DNA from 3 places in the Rhodococcus cercidiphylli genome. Region 2 is predicted to be linked to each of the others. Evidence: predicted binding sites of a transcription regulator. Region 2 holds the regulator's gene; each other region holds the start of a gene.
What was found. Region 2 encodes LexA, which represses DNA repair genes until DNA is damaged. Its sites were predicted from a motif close to CGAACANNTGTTCG; they were not measured.

Region 1 (4,153 bases), on a different contig from region 2:
CTGTGGGTTCTGTCTCGGGCTGTTGGTTGTCGGGTGGGTTGGGGTAGGCGATGTGGCCGGATCGTTTCGGTGTGGTGGGGATGTGTGGTCTGAGGTCGTTGCCGAGGATGGGTACGGATGTTGCGTTGGTGGGCAGGGTGATTCGGGTGGTCTTGGATGTCGATGTCCACAGGATCGCTCCGCCGGGGAGCATGACGGCCTTCCAATAGCCGGCGGTTTTGACGGAGTGGTGGTAGTCGCAGAGGCATTGGAGGTTGTTGACGGTGGTCCAGCCGCCGCCGCGAGGGTTGGCGTGGTCGAAGGGGGTGATGTGGTCGAGTTGGCAGCGTGCGGCGGGTCGGTGGCAGCCGGGGAATCGGCAGTGTTTGTCGCGTAGTCGGACGGCGGCGGTGGTGAGGGTGTCGGGTCGGTAGATCAGGGCGCGGTCGGTGAGTGGGTCGCGGGGTACTGATTTTCCGAGGGTGGGGTCTGCGGCGATGGCGGCTTCGAGTGCTGCGGCGAGGGAGGCGTTGCCGAGGTAGAGGCCTGAGGGTGTGCGGTTTGCGGGTGTGTGGCCTGTGGGGGTCGTCGGGTTGTTCAGCCGGATTGCCGAGCGTAGGTCGAGTGCTCTCATGTTGTGGGCGGGGTGTCTGATGTCGTCCAGGTCGAGGGCAGAGCTGTGCCGTGTGCCCCGGCCGAGGGGTGTGTGGGTGCAGAACAGGGCTGCGGCGGAGGTCAGCGATTGCGGGCGTCGCTGGTTGTCGCTGCTGTCAGCTGTGGGTGAGGATGTGTCAGCGCTCGGACTCGATGGTCCGTCCTCCATTGCTGGTGAAGTTTCATCCGTCGGTGCCGCCGTTGCGGTGTCGGACCGTTCGTGTTGTGTTGCAGCTGAACGTGTATCGGAAGCAACGCTGGGTGCTGGCTCCGCAATCGGCGCAGGTGCTTGTGCTGCAGCGGAGCCACCGCCGGGATTTGTTCCCGGGCCGGAGGCCGAGTCCGCTGCTGTCGCCGGTGCTGGCGCAGTGGCCGTTGCCATCACGATTGTCGGCGAGGGCGAGGTGGTCGTTGCCGTCACGCTTGTCGGCGAAGAAGCTGGGGTGGGTGATGGTGCGGTGGTTGATTCGGTGGCGGGGTCATTGCTTGCGGCGGATTCGTTCGCCGGTTCCGTTTCCGGTGCAGTGGTCGCATCGGTATCGGTGGAAGTGCCGCATCCGGTCTCGGAGTCCGTTGCCGATGCTGTGTCTGTGCGAGTCCTGTTCCCGCGTGCTGCCGAGCCGGTGTTCGCTGCTGATGCCGCTGCCGCTGCCGCTGATGGTGCCGGGTCGGTGTTCGTCGGCGGATCCTTATCTTCTTCTGTTTCCGGCGTGGGGTTTTTCGGTGTTTGTTCCCATTCCCCGGTCTCCGGGTTCTGCACAGCGAGCCCGAGTTTCTCGGCGAGGGTCATTGCTTCGGTGAGCAGGATCTGCCAGTGACTGTTGCGTGCCAACTCTCGCGCGAGATCGGGGTCGATGGAACCGTGCCCGGCCAGATAGGCCGGGTTGGCGAGTAGCCCGATGAGGGTGGCGATGTCGACGGTGATCATCGTCAACGGCACCCGCCGATCCGGCAATGTCGCCTCGGTTTTGGGGCAGTCGGTGCGTTGGCACAGGCATGCCAGTCGGGGTTCGCCGTGCATGCGGGCCATGAATGCATCGCACAGGCGTTCTTTCTTCCCGCGCGGGTCTTTCGGGCAGAGAGTATCGGCCATCTCTTCGAGGAGTTGCCACGCGGCGGCGGCTTCGGGGGCGGTCAGCTCGGCTCGGATGCGGGCGAGTTCTCCGGCGGGACTGTAGGTGACGGTCCGGAACTTCTTCGCGAACTCCCGCAACGCGGCCGCTTCCTCGGGTGCCACGCGCAGCAGGATGTCCCAGATCGCCTGCTCGAGCGGGCCCGGGGACGACCTCCGCGCCGCCTCGACCACGTCGGCTTCGACGCGGGTGACGATGTCGTCGGAGAGATTGTCGAGGATCCGACATACCGTCCGCACCCGCGCGAGATCGATATCGCCTGCCTCGAACGCGGTCTTCACCAGCGGCATCCGCGTGTGCAGGGCGACACCGATCGAGACATACGCTTCGGCGACGGTCGCCGAGCAGCCCAACGCCACTGACATTTCGGTGCGCCCATACCGGCTGTAATGCTTGTGCTTGGAGTCGCGGGTGACCCAGTCGCAGTGCACGCGATAGCAGGCGGTGATCTTGCGGGCGGCCTGTCGATTCTCCTCACGCGCGGCAGCGGTCAACGCCTCCAATGACACGGTCGGTACTGCACCCATTTTTTCACCCCCCGGTGAGCAACATTCAGAACGTGCGTTCGAACTGAAAGAAGACTATCTCGACCCACCGACAAGAACGGAAAGGCGCTTCGGGGCAGCTGGCTTGCTGGTCAGAGGTGGTGATCATGCCGTCGGAGTCCTCGAGCAAACCGAACGAGCCGCGCCGCGGCTTCCCGAGGGATGTGCGGAGCGGCCCAGGAAGTCCGGTCACACCGTGTATGTAGGAGGAGCCGATTACCTCGACGAGTTCGTGTCGGGGTAATCGGCTCCGTAGACCGGATTTGTGCCTGCAACCGGGCGATCAGCTACCGAGGACGCAGAACTGGCCGCTGGTGAGGTTCAGTGCCAGTGACAAGGGGCCGACGCAATCGACGCCCTGAGCCTCGGAGGTAGCGCCGGATCCCCACCCGGCGACAGCGAGAGTCGTCTGTCCGGCGTCTGCCCACGAGTGAGCGATTCCGCCGCCGAGTGCCAGTGAGTACGCCGTCCCTGCATTCTTGCTCGCTCCGAGGGCGACGCCGTATCCGTTGGCGTAGGTGGTCGTCGAGCCCGGGCCGTCGTTGACGCTGACTGCGGTGCCGCTGTCGGCAGCACCTGCGGTGGCCCGTCCGGTTCCGTTCGAGGTTGCTCCGCAGCTCGCGGTGTCGTCGACCTGGATGTCGTTGGCCGAGGGCGGAGACACGCAGTTGACGGGGGCTGCCGACGCAGTGGCCGTGCCCGACAGGGCTGCAACCGTCAATCCCGAGCCCATGGCGAATATTGCTGCGGTGCGGGCAATTCGACTACCGAACCGACTGGACGTGCGCGCGGAGGAGGAGTTGGAGGACGAGAGACGGGGGAGGGAAACAGAGAACAAAAGAAAGCTCCTTCACGAGCGAAACGGGCCGGTGCGGCACACGGTACCCCGCCCTGCGAGTCCATGGCAGCAAGCCGGTGAGGTTTGTGTAACGGTGCCGCTGGCGTCCGGGGATGAATCGTCGTAGAAGTCCGGTTCCCCGCACCCTGACTGCAGCGGTCGCGGTACCCGGATGCGCGTTCGTGTTGCTGTTGTGCTCCGCTTCCGATCCATCGAATGTGCCTCCACCACTTGACTGTTCGACTTCTCTGGCAGGGCCGGCGCTCGCGCACGAGATGGCAGTCGACTCCGCCCGGCAGCGGGCCCCGGCGCCGATCGAATGCAAGGAAATCGTTACCGGACGGCTCTCGCTGATCGCCGACGATCCGACCGCGGCCGCGTCGAATACTGCCGATCTCGTCGAGGTGGAATCGACACGGTCGAGCCGACAGGGCGAACTCGACAGGTCGGTGTCACAGAAGAACTACCTCGCGTACCGGATCGATTTGTCGACGCTCACAATCAGTTTCACCTCCGAGGCCGAAGATGCTGGCCGTCTACGTCGATGGTCGAAGACCTGAACTCACGATCCGACGCGACCACGGTCTCGCCCGCGCCCAACGCACCTTCGGTCAGAGCGCGCTCCGACAGCTAGGGCGTTCGAGCGCGGTCGAACGCCAACCCGTCAGACGCTGCCTTCGTATCCGTGCTGGCGCCATGCCTCGTACATCGTCACTGCTGCCGCGTTCGCCAGGTTCAACGATCGGCGGCCGGGAATCATCGGGATTCGCAGCCGATCGGTCACGTGCGGGTCGTCCAGAACGTCGTCGGGCAATCCAGTGGGTTCCGGTCCGAACAGGAGGACGTCACCGGGTTCGTATGCGACGTCGGCGTAGGACCGGGCCGCGTGGGCGGTGTAGGCGAACACGCGAGTCGGTGCCAGCGCGGCCCACGCCGAGGGAAGGTCATCGTGCACCGTCACCGACGCCAGGTCGTGGTAGTCCAAGCCTGCCCGCTTGAGCTTC
Region 2 (4,153 bases):
GCCACTTCGTCCAGATCACGGAGCGGACCGAGAATGGCCAATCCCACCTCGTTGCTGGGGATCTCCGCTGATCCCGCTGCACGGATTGCGTCCTCGACCTGCTGTGCCAGCAGGTTGAGCGCATCGTTGTCGACATCTCTGCCCTGGCACGCGCGTCGAACTCCCTTGACGACCTTCTCGCGGCTGAACGGCTCGGTCACGCCGCTGCGCTTCACGACTGCAAGCACTGCTGCCTCGACGGTCGTGAAACGACGACCGCACTCCGGGCAGGAGCGACGCCGCCGGATTGCCTGTCCCTCGTCCATCTCACGCGAGTCGACCACGCGTGAGTCGGGATGCCTGCAGAACGGGCAATGCATGAGGGACCCTCCGTCGTAGCCGATGCTCCGACGACGAGCACGCACATCGGGGCAGTCCACCGAGGATACTCAGCCTTCTCGAACCCGACGGGGGCGGTGGTCATCTGCCGGTCGTGTACTCGACGAGAGCTCCGTCGTGCACTTCGACCACACCGGCCGGCTGCACACCTGCATCGGGTGCGACGGCTCGCAGGTTCGCGATGCCGATCAGACCACCGGCCACGACGACCACTGCGAGCATCCACAACACCAGCGATCGCAGTCGAACCGGCTGGCTCGCGAAGTGCGCGGAGGTCGCGTCGAACTCGCGATCGGCCTCCTCACGATCGGTGACGTCGGTCCACGACGGGTCGAGGACCGGAACGCACGGTGCGCTCTGCGTACGGGGCACCGTGGTGACACCGTGCATCCCGAGGGGACTCCGCAGAACGGGACGGGCCCGGCGACGACGCTCGACGACGGTCGACCGGGCACGGACACCGGCGGCGGTGGGGCGATCGGTGATGATGGTCATCGGAACCTCGACTTCGCTCGTTGGATCGATTGTTCGATCAGGCGTTCGATGGACGCTTGTTCGAAGTTCTATCACGAGCCTCCGACAAAGTCTGCAGAAAACGCGACACGAGTCGAACAGATGTTTGATTCAACAGCTGATACACGCTAGATTCGTGTCAGAAACCACACGCCACACGAGTCGACACCATCAACTCCAGTCCGCGCAGACCTACCCCGCAGACCGGATCCCAGGACACCAGCAGGAGGCCGACAGCATGAAGGACGAGACCTCGACGAGGTCGACCACGCGTTCCACGACGACGGGTTCCAGGACGACCGGAGCCAAGGCCACCGCCACCAAGGCCGCAGCAGGAAAGTCGGCTGCGGAACCCACGTCAAAGGCCATGGAGGTCGGCACCGACATCAGTGCGGGTCTGACCGAGCGGCAGCGGAAGGTACTCGAGGTCATTCGCGCGTCGGTCACCGAGCGCGGCTACCCGCCCAGCATCCGCGAGATCGGCGATGCGGTCGGTCTGACATCGACCTCTTCCGTTGCTCACCAGCTGCGCACCCTCGAGCGCAAGGGCTTCCTCCGGCGCGACGCCAACCGTCCCCGTGCCGTCGACGTCCGGGGTCTCGACGAGGTGCAGGCCGACCAGGCTGCCGCCGCGGTCGACGGTTCGCCCGCGTCCGAGGAACAGGATCGGTTGCCGACCCCGACGTTCGTGCCGGTGCTGGGCCGGATCGCCGCCGGCGGTCCGATCCTGGCCGAAGAGGCCGTCGAGGACGTGTTCCCGCTCCCCCGCGAGCTGGTCGGTCAGGGCTCTCTGTTTCTGCTGAAAGTGGTCGGCGAGTCGATGATCGACGCGGCCATCTGCGACGGCGACTGGGTGGTGGTTCGTCAGCAGTCCGTGGCCGACAACGGTGACATCGTCGCTGCGATGATCGACGGGGAGGCCACCGTCAAGACGTTCAAGCGGTCCAAGGGCGAGGTGTGGCTGCTGCCGCACAATCCGCTGTTCGAGCCCATTCCGGGCAACAACGCCGCGATCCTCGGCAAGGTCGTGACCGTGATGCGCAAGCTGTAGAGATCGTCACGGCAGTGACATGCGAAGGGCCGCAGCACATGTGCTGCGGCCCTTCGCGTTCTTCGGATCAGCGGATCACAGATTCAATCCGCGGCCGATGATCTCCTTCATGATCTCGGTGGTGCCGCCGTAGATGGTCTGCACACGGGAGTCCATGTACGCCTTGGCGATCGGGTATTCCTTCATGTAGCCGTAGCCACCGTGCAACTGCAGGCACCGGTCGATCAGTTTGACCTGGTTCTCGGTGGTCCACCATTTCGCCATGGCAGCTTCTTGGACGGTCAGCTTGTCTTCGTTGAGCAGTTCGATGAACTTGTCCACCATGATGCGGGTGGCGGTGGTCTCGGTGGCCAACTCCGCCAACACGAATCGGGTGTTCTGGAACTTGCCGATCGACTTTCCGAAGGCCTTACGGTCGCGGCAGTACTGGATCGTCATCTCGAGCGCGGATTCCATCGCGGCGGCCGCGACGACGGCGATCGACAGGCGTTCCTGGGGCAGATTCTGCATGAGGTAGATGAAGCCCATGCCTTCCTCGCCCAGCAGGTTGGCGGCGGGCACGCGCACGTCGGTGAAGCTGAGTTCGGCGGTGTCCTGAGCCTTCATGCCGATCTTGTCGAGGTTGCGGCCGCGCTCGAATCCGGGCATGTCGCGTTCGACGACCAGCAGGCTGAAGCCCTGTGCGCCCTTCTCGGGGTCGGTGCAGGCCACGACGATGATCAGGTCGGCGTTGATTCCGTTGGTGATGAACGTCTTCGAGCCGTTGAGCACCCAGTCGTCGCCGTCACGGACAGCCTTGGTCTTGATGCCCTGCAGGTCGCTTCCGGTGCCGGGCTCGGTCATCGCGATCGCGGTGATCAGTTCGCCGGAGCAGAATCCGGGGAGCCAGCGCTGCTTCTGCTCGTCGTTGGCAAGGTCGATGAAATACGGCGCGACGACGTCGTTGTGCAGGGTGAAGCCGATACCGCTGTATCCGCCGCGGGTGGTTTCCTCGGTGACGATGGCGTTGTAGCGGAAGTCCTTGACTCCGCCGCCACCGAATTCCTCGGGCGCTGCCGTTCCGAGGAAGCCCTGCTTACCGGCCTCGACCCAGACGTCGCGGTCGACGATGTTCTGCTCTTCCCACTTCGCATGGTTCGGCGCTACGTGCTGATCGAGAAATTTCCGGTACGACTCCCGGAACAACTCGTGCTCGGGCTCGAAAAGTGTGCGTTCCACGCAGATCTCCTTGTTCGGTGCATACCGACATCGACCTGTGAACGGTGTCATTCGCGGTCGTCGGTACGACTGACATCACGCTCCAACAGTACGTTCGGGACGTCACGGAGGTCGATGACCAAAACGCGCGCGATTCGTGACCGACCCCGCTACCGTGCGCGTTTGCCCGCCCTTCTCGCGAGCGCCGAGACGATCGGGTACCCGAGAAGGATGCCGACGGAACCCCACGCGATACCGCCGAGCTCGACCGATCCGACGGACAGCGTCAGGTCACCGATTCCGGCGACGAGCGCTGCAGCGACGACCATGAGATTGACCGGATCGGTGAAGTCGACCTTGGCGTCGGTCCAGATGCGTACGCCCAGCAGCCCGATGAGGCCGTACAGAACCAGGGTTGCGCCGCCGATGACCCCGTCGGGCACGGTGAAGATCAGTGCACCGAACTTGGGCGAGAACGCGAGCACCGTCGCGGTGATCGATGCGACCCAGTACGCGGCGGTCGAGTAGACACGAGTGGCCGCCATGACGCCGATGTTCTCCGCGTAGGTGGTGGTTCCCGAACCGCCGCCCGCTCCGGCCAGCGTGGTCGCCAGCCCGTCGGCGATCAAGGCGTCGCCGGCCACATCGTCGAGGTTCTTGCCGGTCATCGCGGCGACGGCTTTGACGTGCCCCACGTTCTCGGCGACCAGGACGATCACCACCGGCAGCGCCACGAGGATCACCGACAGCTCGAACGACGGTCCACGAAACTCGGGCAGACCGATCCAGCTCGCAGCGCTCAATGCGTCGAGCCGCGGTTGCGCGATCCCTCCGGTGACTGCGGCGAACACCCAACCCACGACGACGCCGAGCAGGATTCCCAGTCGCCCGATCAGGCCAGGTCCTACCGCTGTCGCCAACAGAATCGCGACCAGGGTGATGGCTGCGATCAGCGGCTGTGCCTCGAACGACGTGGTGGCGGCCGGTGCCAGGTTCAGCCCGATGAGTACCACG
Region 3 (4,153 bases), on a different contig from region 2:
AAGGAGTGAACGTGAACGATCAGACCCAGCCGATCCCGGCGGCATCGAACCCGGCCGAGCCCGCTGCTCCCCAGCAGAACAAGCCGAAGCGATGGAAGGGCCGTGTGCCACTGGTGGCAACAGCGGCCGCGGGACTCGCAGTAGGGGCGCTTGTCGCATCGGCAGTCTTTGCTGCCACCGGGCCGGACGTCTCGCCCGGAGTGTCCACGGTCGCGTCGTCGTCGACGCTCGGGGAGCGGACCGACGGCGGTGGCGGGTCGGATGTACCTTCGGTGCCGGCCGCTCCGGACTCCGCTGACGGATCGACGGTTCCCAGCCCGTCCGACGGTGCTACCCCGCCTGCTCCGGGTAATGGCGAAACCCCGCCTGCTCCGCCCGCGGGTGGTCCGGGCAAGGGTGGACCGGGAGAGGGCGGCCCCGGTCCGGGTGGTCCGGGTAAGGGTGGACCGGGTGCCCTGTGCGCACCGGAAGACGGTGCGACGCCGCCTGCTCCGCCGACTCCGGGTGCTGAGGGGGACGATGCGACTGCGCCTGCACCCCCGGCTCCGGCCGATGGCGCTACTCCTCCCGCACCACCTGTCGCTCCTTCTGGTTCCTGATCCAATCTCGTCCAGCCCCGCACCGTGTACTCGGTGCGGGGCTGGTGTTGTTGTGTGGACGGTGTGCTCGGTTCAGGCGATGTGGGGGCCTGCTCGGGCGTGGGATGGTCTGGGTTGTCGATACGGATCCACAGTTGCTGGTGGGATGATCCCCCGCAAGCGGGAGGTGCCCCCACAGGGGTGGTTGTCGGTGCCTATGAACACTTCCCAATCGGAGTGGTGCATGAGGCGGTGGTGGAATCCGCAGAGTAGGACGAGGTTGTTCATGTCGGTGGGGCCGCCGTCGCCCCAGTGCCGGATGTGGTGTCCTTCGGTCCAGGCGGCGGGTTTTCCGCAGCCGGGGAAGGCGCAGCCGTGATCGCGGGCGGTGAGGGCTTTTCGTTGTTTGGCGGTGACGGTGCGGGCGGTGCGGGCGAGGTTGAGTGGGTTGCCGTTCTCGTCCATCACGATCGCGGTCAGGACACAATCACACGCCAACTGGCGGGAGGTGTTGCGGGAGAGCGGCCCCATCCACGGCAGCCACCCCACCGAAGCGCCGTCGCCGAACAAGTCGCGATACGCGCCGCGATCAGCTGCGACTCCGCCTTCACCGCGACCGCCACTGCCACTGCCGTTTTCGTTGTCCGGTTCGGTTGCTGCGTCAGTGTCGATGGGGCCACCGGTGTTGATGTCGACGGGGTCTGCTGTGTCGGTGTCGGATTCTGTTGCTGCGCGTGAGGTTTCGTCATCGGTGATGTCGTCTTCGCCGCCGCAGTTCTGGAGGTCGGCGAGATCGCGCAGAGTGATGTTCAGGTTCAGGTGCTGGCGTTCACCGCCTTCGATGGGGCGATCACTGGAGGCGAGGTATTGGTCGAGGATGTGGCCGAAGGCGTCGGCTCTGCGCTTGGCGGGACTGCGATCGTCTGTGATTTTGAGTGTCCCGGTTCCGTCGGCGGCGGGGCGGGGTTCGGTCAACGGGGAGAGGGCAATGAGCAGCTTCTCGCCGGTGATCGCATCGAAGTCTCCTTTGAGCACCAGCCGCCCGTTGAGGGTTGTGGAGGCGAAGAGTTCGTTGCGGTCGGTGTTCTCGGCGGGTGGTTTCTTGGTGCCGAAGCTGTCTTCGAGTCTGGTGATCGCTGCTCGGATGCGGCCGGTGCGTGCGTCGGGTCCTGTCGCAGATTTGATCAAGGCGGCGCGGGCCATATTGCGACCCTCTTCCGGGAGGTTTTCCGGTGGGGTTTCGGCGAAGGTGAGGATCAGGGCGGCGTGATCGACGGTCATGACACCGGTGTTGACGGCGGCGGCGATGTCGGGAAATGCAGCAATGCCGCGGGCGAGAGCGACGATCTTGGTGGCTTTGGACGGTGAGAGCAGGGTGGTGGAGGTCAGCCATCCGGCGGGTCCGGGGAATCCGAGTTTCTCCCGGCTGACGCGGGTGTCGATCTCGGCGACGAGAGCGATCCGGCGGGCTTCCAACAGCTGGATTCGGTGGGAGACCGCGGCAGATTCGGCGAGCAGTTCGCTCTCGCTCAGTTGCCAGATCTCCGTGGTCATGGAAGCCAGTGTATCGAACGCGCGTTCGACTGACAACCGTAGTGCAATCGAAAACTATTGCCCTGCATAAGGATTCGAGATCCGGAACCTGTCGGAGGCGTGTGATAGGCGTTGGTGGAACCTGACGTCAGGCGATGCGCTCAGTCAGCTTCTTTGGCAACGGTTTCCAGCTCGGCTCGATATGCGGCCCACCAGGCTTCGTTGCCGTCGGTCATGTTCTCGTTGCCGAGTCGTAGGCCTACGGAGTTGTCGATGAGTTCGCGCACTATGTCCGCATGCCCAGCGTGCCGGTTGGTTTCGGCCACGAGGTGCACGAGCACGCGGTGCAGGGTTACTTCCTGCTTCTCGACGGGCCAGTGCAGGACGCGTCCGACGGTGTCGAGGTCGTTCGTCTCGATGGTCCTGTCTGCGTGCTTCCAGGCCTCGCGGTACAGGGCGACAATGGATTCGGTCGATTCGTCGGCAGCGGCCCACATGTCGGAGTTCAGGCGGGCCATGGCCGCTGCCTCCAATTCCGCGAACCGAGCTGGAAACTCACGTCCGAAGGTGGGGCCGAAATAGCCGTATTCGACGATCGACAGGTGCTTGATCAAACCCAACAGGTTCGTACCGGTCGGCGTCATCGGCCGTCGTCTCTGGTATTCGGTGAGGCCGTCGAGCTTCCACAGCATGTTCTCGCGGGCGATTTGCAGGTACTGGTGCAGCTCGTCCTTCATGCCGTTCAGCTCACCGACGCGTGCCAGACGAGTGCTGCGGCGAGTGCGCCGAGTCCGTTCAGCGACCAGTGCAGGGCGATGGGCGCGATCAAACTGCCGCTACGACTACGCAGCCACGTGAACACGACACCCGCCGCCGCAGTCGCCACCACGGCCAGCGCTATGCCGACGATCTGCCCGAACAGCCCGCCGCCGAGAAATCCGCTCAGCCCCACGTTGCCCGCCGTCAGTCCCAGCGACGATGCGATGTGCCACAGACCGAACAGCAGAGACCCTGCAGCGAACACACCCCGAGCCCCATAGATGCGGCCCAAGGTGCCGTGCAGCACCCCGCGGAACGCGAGCTCCTCCGGGATGACGGTCTGCAGCGGAATGACGATCATCGATGCGACGATGGCGGCGGAGACGGTTGCGTATCGATCGGCCATGAAGAACGGGCGGGTCAGTGGCAGCAACGCGCCGATCGCGACGACAGTGAGGACGACCCCGACGGCTCCGACTGCGTACAGGGATCCGGTCCTCCACTGCTTCGGAGACAGTCCCAGTTCGGCCCATCCCAGACCGCGTCGGTTCGCCAGGACGACCAGCAGGACAGCGGCGATCGGAACCGTCGCGATACTGGCCCACACCGTGGTGAAGTGCGCGATGAGGTTGGTGCCCACGAGTACGAGGACGACGATGGCGACGTCGAGGTAGGCGTGGAAGGCACGTCGGGGTTCAACGCTCCCGGCTGGATTCACAGCAAGCATTGGATCGAGTGTACTGGCGTCAGCTGTGAGCACCCGATGAATCGAGGCTTCGGTCGAGGCCTCTGCCGTCGTAGATGCGGGTGAACACCACGCCGAACACGAGTCCGATGAGCAGCCCGAGAGACGTCATGCCCACCGAGTGCAGCAGCCCTGCGTCGAGTGAGGCATTGAAATACAGGATCGAGCGGGTGCCGAGGAAGATCTGATGCATCGGCTCGAACTGCGCGAGCCAGGTGAAGATCGGCGGACTCGCTTCGAGGGGGATGGTGCCGCCCGATGACGGCAACGCCAGGATGATGAACACGATCAGATTGATCAGCAATCCGGCCGTGCCGAACGCAGACATCACCGCCAACGCCGTGATGCCCACCGCGGTGATCGCGAATGCGCCGTACGTCCACAGGGTCCATGCATGGGTGATCGGCATGCCGAGCAGATGGCTGATCAGCAGATACAGGGCAGACACCAGCATGGCGAGAACGACCATCACGAGCCATTTCACGAGCAGCGTCTGGAAGCGGTTGATCAGGGTCGGTCCGCGGTGGATGTACTTGGG

Region 1: R3P95_RS03930 (DUF222 domain-containing protein) is a predicted target of LexA. The motif match lies at 2,321-2,334, and genes of this name have one in related genera.
Region 3: R3P95_RS16570 (HNH endonuclease signature motif containing protein) is a predicted target of LexA. The motif match lies at 2,147-2,160, and genes of this name have one in related genera.

Annotation. Positions count from the first base shown of each region.
Region 1 is NZ_JAWLKE010000002.1:33,567-37,719, reverse strand. It holds gene R3P95_RS03930 (DUF222 domain-containing protein) at 1-2,293, opposite strand, end outside; gene R3P95_RS03925 (DUF6764 family protein) at 2,595-3,149, opposite strand; gene R3P95_RS03920 (DUF4349 domain-containing protein) at 3,425-3,709, shown strand; gene R3P95_RS03915 (tRNA (cytidine(34)-2'-O)-methyltransferase) at 3,814-4,153, opposite strand, start outside.
Region 2 is NZ_JAWLKE010000001.1:478,727-482,879, reverse strand. It holds gene nrdR (transcriptional regulator NrdR) at 1-359, opposite strand, end outside; gene R3P95_RS02325 (hypothetical protein) at 460-873, opposite strand; gene lexA (transcriptional repressor LexA) at 1,259-1,942, shown strand; gene R3P95_RS02315 (acyl-CoA dehydrogenase family protein) at 2,018-3,160, opposite strand; gene R3P95_RS02310 (uracil-xanthine permease family protein) at 3,310-4,153, opposite strand, start outside.
Region 3 is NZ_JAWLKE010000006.1:144,989-149,141, forward strand. It holds gene R3P95_RS16565 (hypothetical protein) at 12-599, shown strand; gene R3P95_RS16570 (HNH endonuclease signature motif containing protein) at 672-2,132, opposite strand; gene R3P95_RS16575 (DinB family protein) at 2,273-2,848, opposite strand; gene R3P95_RS16580 (CPBP family intramembrane glutamic endopeptidase) at 2,854-3,597, opposite strand; gene R3P95_RS16585 (YhgE/Pip domain-containing protein) at 3,617-4,153, opposite strand, start outside.